2 regions of the Lacrimispora indolis DSM 755 genome follow, and region 1 is predicted to be linked to the other one. Evidence: predicted binding sites of a transcription regulator. Region 1 holds the regulator's gene; the other holds the start of a gene.

What was found. The regulator HrcA, encoded in region 1, represses chaperone genes, less so after heat shock. The targets are predictions, from matches to a motif close to TGTTAGCACTCNNNNNNNNNGAGTGCTAACA.
Region 2: K401_RS0102055 (co-chaperone GroES) is a predicted target of HrcA. The motif match lies at 1,366-1,396, and genes of this name have one in related genera.

What each region holds. Positions count from the first base shown of each region.
Region 1 covers NZ_AZUI01000001.1:649,202-652,525, reverse strand. Annotated here, with positions in the region: gene K401_RS0103120 (3D domain-containing protein) at 1-24, opposite strand, end outside; gene hrcA (heat-inducible transcriptional repressor HrcA) at 445-1,494, shown strand; gene grpE (nucleotide exchange factor GrpE) at 1,512-2,156, shown strand; gene dnaK (molecular chaperone DnaK) at 2,220-3,324, shown strand, end outside.
Region 2 covers NZ_AZUI01000001.1:433,869-437,192, forward strand. Annotated here, with positions in the region: gene groL (chaperonin GroEL) at 1-893, opposite strand, end outside; gene K401_RS0102055 (co-chaperone GroES) at 979-1,269, opposite strand; gene K401_RS30930 (hypothetical protein) at 1,640-2,317, shown strand; gene rhaD (rhamnulose-1-phosphate aldolase) at 2,414-3,241, opposite strand; gene K401_RS0102070 (L-rhamnose isomerase) at 3,255-3,324, opposite strand, start outside.

The DNA.
Region 1 (3,324 bases):
TTTCTTCCCTGAAAAACTTTTCATAATTTTACCTCGCAATGAGCAGTGCGGATTGGAACAAGAACAAATTTTTCGTCGTGCCCGCACGTAAGAAAATTTGTTCTTGTTCCAATTCATAGGGCGAATGCCCGTAAGCCTGTGGAGCCGTAGGATTCACAGGCAACACTGCGGACTAGATCGTGTTGCTATGATCGTGTTGTTATGGTGTCTTCCTTACCATTATATTACAAAAGTGTTAAATGTCAAGAAAAAGTTGTCAACAGCTTTGTAATATTTAATAAAAGAATGAGGAAAAATGTACAAACAAGCCACAAAAACTTCACCAAAAATTTTTATAGGAATGTATTGACAAAAGTAGAAAAAAAGAATATATTATGAAAAGAAGATGTTAGCACTCCCAAACGTTGAGTGCTAACAAAAAACTCAGAAAGGAAGTGGAGCAGCTTGAGTGATAAGGATCAGTTAGATGAGCGGAAGGTAACCATATTAAAAGCCATCATCAAGACTTATCTGGAAACAGGAGAACCGGTCGGTTCCCGTACCATATCAAAGTATACGGATTTGAACTTGAGTTCCGCTACCATCCGGAATGAGATGTCTGATCTGGAGGAGCTGGGGTACATTATGCAGCCTCACACCTCGGCAGGAAGGATTCCTTCCGACAGAGGATACCGCTTTTATGTGGACCAGATCATGCAGGAAAAAGAAGAGGAAGTCACTGAGATCAAGGATATGATGCTGAAACGGGTAGACAGGGTGGAGCTGTTGTTAAAGCAGATGGCAAAGCTTCTTGCCCAGAACACCAATTACGCGGCAATGATCAGCGCTCCCCAGTACCACAGGAACAAACTGAAGTTTATCCAGCTTTCCAAGGTTGATGAAGAAAAGCTTCTTGTAGTAATCGTGGTGGAGGGAAACATCATTAAGAATACCATAATTCCCATTCATACGGAATTAAATGACGAAGGACTTCTGAATCTGAATATTCTTCTTAACAATGCCCTTAACGGGCTGACCATAGAAGAGATCAATCTTGAAGTGATCAGCAGGCTGAAAATTCAGGCAGGGCCCCACTGTGATGTGGTGGACCGGGTACTGACCGAGGTGGCAGGAGCCATCCAGGGCGATGATGAAGACCTTCAGATTTACACCAGCGGGGCCACCAATATTTTCAAGTATCCGGAGTTAAGTGATGGAGAAAGGGCCAGTAAGCTTATCGGCACGCTGGAACAAAAGGAGCTTTTGCAGGGGCTGATCGATGATGTGAACAGCTCGGAGAGCGGATCCGGAATCCAGGTATACATCGGTGATGAAGCACCCGTTAAGACCATGAAGGACTGCAGCATTGTAACTGCCAACTATGAGCTGGGCGAAGGCTTAAGGGGTACCATTGGAATCATAGGACCGAAACGCATGGATTATGAAAAGGTACTCAGCACATTGCGCAATCTCATGACGCAGCTGGATGCCATTTTGAAAAAAGATGAAAGGTAAAGGGAAGAGCATTGAGCATGGAAGATGTGAAAACAGATGAAAGACTGGCAGATGAGACTGTTCAGGCGGAAGATGCCGCTTTCACTGAAAAAGAAATAGAAGGCACAGAAGCCTGTGCAGACGACGGAATCCAGGAAGGCGTTTCAGAGGAAGAAACGGCGGAAGAGGATTCTAAGGAAGAATCCGTGAAAAAGGGTCTTTTCGGGAAAAAGAAAGAGAAAAAAGACCCAAGAGATGAAAAGATAGAAGAACTGACAGACCGCCTTCAGAGGAACATGGCTGAATTCGATAATTACCGCAAGAGAACAGAGAAGGAAAAGACAGCCATGTTTGAAATCGGGGCAAAGGATATTGTGGAACGGATCCTCCCTGTAGTAGATAATTTTGAAAGAGGCCTTGCAGCCATTTCCGAGGAGGAGAAGAACGCTCCTTTTGCAGATGGCATGGAAAAGATATACAAACAGCTGATGAAAACACTGGAAGAAGCAGGCGTAAAGCCCATTGAAGCAGTGGGAAAGCCGTTTGATCCCAATTTCCATAATGCGGTCATGCATATTGAAGATGAGTCACTGGGAGAGAATGTTGTTTCCCAGGAACTCCAGAAGGGTTACACCTACCGCGACACCGTGGTAAGACATTCCATGGTGCAGGTGGCGAATTAGTCATATAAAACTCAGAAAACAGATAACATTCACATTTGGTTTATTAAATAGGAGGAAAAAACTATGGGCAAGATCATTGGTATTGACTTAGGTACAACAAACAGCTGTGTGGCCGTTATGGAAGGCGGTAAACCGGTTGTAATCCCCAACAGCGAAGGCGTAAGAACCACACCATCCGTTGTTGCATTTACTAAGAACGGAGAGAGGCTTGTAGGCGAGCCTGCAAAGCGTCAGGCTGTAACAAACGCTGACCGCACCATCTCTTCCATCAAAAGACATATGGGTACGGACTACAAGGTAACCATTGACGGAAAGAATTACAGCCCTCAGGAGATTTCTGCCATGATCCTTCAGAAATTAAAGGCAGATGCAGAGGCTTATTTAGGAGAAAAGGTGACCGAAGCGGTTATTACCGTACCGGCATATTTTAACGACGCACAGCGTCAGGCAACCAAGGATGCAGGTAAGATCGCAGGCCTTGACGTAAAGCGTATCATCAACGAGCCGACGGCAGCAGCCCTGGCTTATGGACTTGATAATGAAAAAGAGCAGAAGATCATGGTGTATGACTTAGGCGGCGGTACCTTCGACGTTTCTATCATTGAGATCGGCGACGGCGTCATCGAAGTTCTTTCCACCAACGGTGATACCCGTCTGGGCGGTGATGATTTTGACAACCGCATTACCCAGTGGATGGTAGATGAATTCAAGAAAGCAGAAGGCGTTGACTTGTCCGGAGACAAGATGGCCATGCAGAGATTAAGAGAGGCGGCTGAAAAGGCAAAGAAGGAATTATCTTCTTCTACCACCACAAACATCAACCTGCCATTTATCACCGCTACCTCAGAGGGTCCAAAGCATCTGGATATGAACCTGACCAGAGCAAAATTTGATGAACTGACTGCTGACCTCATCGAGCGCACAGCAGTTCCGGTACAGAACGCGTTAAGAGATGCAGGCATTACTTCCGCAGAATTAGGAAAAGTACTGTTGGTAGGCGGATCTACCCGTATGCTGTCCGCTCAGGATAAAGTAAAACAGCTGACAGGCAAGGAGCCTTCCAAGTCCTTGAACCCGGATGAATGTGTTGCCATCGGCGCCAGCATCCAGGGCGGAAAGCTTGCAGGCGATGCAGGCGCAGGCGATATTCTTCTTCTGGACGTTACTC
Region 2 (3,324 bases), 220 kb from region 1:
ACGGTACCGCCTGTTAAAACAGCGATATCCTGTAACATCTCTTTTCTTCTGTCGCCGTAGCCTGGAGCCTTTACAGCGATGACATTGAAGGTACCTCTTAATTTATTAACGATTAAGGTGGTTAAAGCCTCGCCTTCCACATCTTCTGCGATGATGAGAAGTCTTGCGCCGGACTGAACTACCTGCTCTAATAAAGGAAGGATCTCCTGAATGTTTGAGATCTTCTTATCTGTAATGAGAATGTATGGATCGTCTAAATTAGCTTCCATCTTCTCCATATCGGTGCACATATAAGCAGAGATATAACCTCTGTCAAACTGCATACCTTCCACAAGATCCAGCTCTGTCTTCATGGTCTTGGATTCTTCAATGGTGATAACACCGTTGTTGGAAACCTTCTCCATAGCGTCAGCTACCATCTCGCCAACCTCATCATCTGATGCGGAAATAGCTGCTACTCTTGCGATGGATGCCTTGCCTTTGATCGGCTCGCTCATCTTTGCAATAGCTTCTACTGCTGCTTCTGTGGCTTTTTTCATACCCTTTCTTAAAACGATTGGGTTTGCGCCTGCTGCCAGGTTCTTCATTCCTTCATTGATCATAGCCTGAGCCAGAACAGTTGCAGTTGTGGTACCGTCACCGGCCACGTCATTGGTCTTTGTAGCAACTTCTTTTACAAGCTGAGCGCCCATATTCTCAAAGGCATCCTCCAGCTCGATCTCTTTTGCAATGGTAACACCATCGTTTGTGATCAAAGGTGCGCCAAAGGATTTATCCAGTACAACGTTTCTTCCCTTAGGTCCCAATGTTACACGAACGGTATCTGCTAACTGATTAACTCCGGACTCAAGTGCTTTTCTGGCATCTACGCCATATTTAATCTGTTTTGCCATGATTCATTCCTCCAGTTTTCTTCTAAAAATAAAAATACGTATTATCTAAAACTATCTGTTATGATTTCAGTATTGCCTTCTAAAATTATTCGATCACTGCTAAAATATCACTCTGCTTGACGATTACATATTTCTCATCGTCTTCTCCGGTCTCTATTTCTGTTCCTGAATATTTGGAGAAGATTACTTTATCGCCCACTTTAACCTGCATGGTAACTTCCTTGCCGTCTACCAGACCGCCTGGTCCTGCTGCGATAACTTCCGCCTGCTGGGGTTTTTCTTTTGCCTGACCCGGCAGAACAATACCGGACTTTGTTGTCTCCTCTGCAACCAATGGTTTTAACACAACTTTGTCAAATAATGGTACTAATTTCATTGCAATTCCTCCTCATAGCTTTCTGCTTATTATTTCTTTCTTTTGGCCTTCCGAAAGAAGTTTTATTTTATTCACATACTAAGTTATATCACTCATTATTAGCACTGTCAATAGTTGAGTGCTAACTTTATATTTTTTTTACATTTTTACCATATTTGCGGTATTTTCTCCTTTACCTACATAGTTTATAGAAATTTTCTTATTATATACCTTTATTTTTTTCTATGAACGTATTACAATAACATAGAATGAAGAGCCTTACAGGCATTCCGTTATGTTTAAAATGCACAGGCGTTAATAAAAAAGCGCCTTTTAAGCATACCGTTATGTCCAGAATACACGGGCGGTAATAAGGAAAGGAGTGTTTCAAATGGCAAAAAAGGGTAATGGGTTTGGGAAATTTGTGGCACTGGCCACTGTGGCCGGCGTTGTTGCCGCCGGTATCTCTTATTTTACAAAATACAAATCCTTCCACAAAGAACTGGAAGAAAATTTCCATGATTTTGAAGATGAAGGGAATGACGACATTTCCAAAATTGACAGCACGATGAACCGCAACTATGTTTCCTTACATGCCAATAAGGATGAATTTAAGGTCGCCGCTGACCATATGGCAGATGCTGCCAAGGATGCGGTGAGTGCGGCAAAAAACCTGGTTAAGGATGCGGCAAGTATTGTCTCCGATACGGCAAAGGAAGCGGCTTCTGCTATGGCTTTTACAGCGAAGGACATGTTTGAATCCGCAAAAGAACAGGCAGATACGTATTTAGATGACGAAGAAGACAGCTCAGATGGCGGTTTGGATTATGCTGCCGGAGCCGCAGACCGTCTGGCAGAAGAGGCCACAGAGGCAGCGGACTCTATAATGGAAACAGCGGAAACAGCTGTTGAGACAGCCAAAGATGCAGCAAAGGAGGGGTTTGAGGCGGCAAAGGAGGCAGCAAAGGACGGATTTGAGGCCACTAAAGAAGCAGCCCAATCTACCGGAGCGGCGATTAAGGAACTGGCCGATGAAACCACTACCATTGTGGAAGAAGAAATAGATTAAAACAATTTAGTAATGGAACCTGGGAAAAGCCACTGGAAAGCGCTCGCTCTGCAGTGGCTTTTTTCAATGCTGTTGCCGCATTTCCTAAATCACAGTTTATTTCTTATACAGGAATTCTTCCGGTAAATTCACCTTAAAATCCACCGCTAAGTCCCGGAAGTTCTGAGACGTAATGGTCTGAAGCTTATCCGGACGGATGGAAAGCACTTTAACAAGAATCTCCGCAGATTTTTCCACAGTATGCATAAGGCCGAAAGTCAAGTCAAAATCCTCTCCGGAAGCAAACAGGCCGTGATGGGCCCAGACAGCCACATCGTACTTCTTCATCAATTCGCTGGTAGCCACTGCAATATCACGTCCGCCAGGCACCATCCAGCCCACAACACCTACGCCGGCAGGGAAAACCACCGGACATTCCGTAGCCATCTCCCATAATTCCCTGGTAAACACTTTATCCTCCAAGGGCAGGACAAAGGTAAGGGCGATTATATTGGCAGGATGGGCATGGTAGATCACCCTGTGCGTTCCAGCCGTGGCCTCTTTTTTGACCTCATGGTTCATAAGGTGGGAAGGAAGCTCACTGGTAGGACGCCCGCCGTTTATAAGACCCCAGCGGATCCTGTAATTCTCGCCCTTTTCATCTACCTCAATAATACAGGTATTGGCTTCCGGATCCAGGATCACGTTGCGGAAGTATTTTCCGCTTCCTGTTACCATAAAATACTCTCCTGCCAGACCCTTCACGCTGGTGCCGATGGGCTGCCAGGGATTTGCATCCGTAAAGCCTTCTCTTATGGATTCCACCTCTGACTGCTTGATGCGGTAGCTTAAATTGCCGCCGTTCCTCTCATGCCAGTTCTGACGGAAGCCGTCATCACATAAGCGGATAAAGCTTTTTACAAATTCCGTATCTAACATCTTCATATTATCTTTCTCCTTATTTCCGGTTAAGCAGCACTTCTTTTTCATAGCAGCATATCTCTTCAAACCAGTCTTCCTTTGCAGGC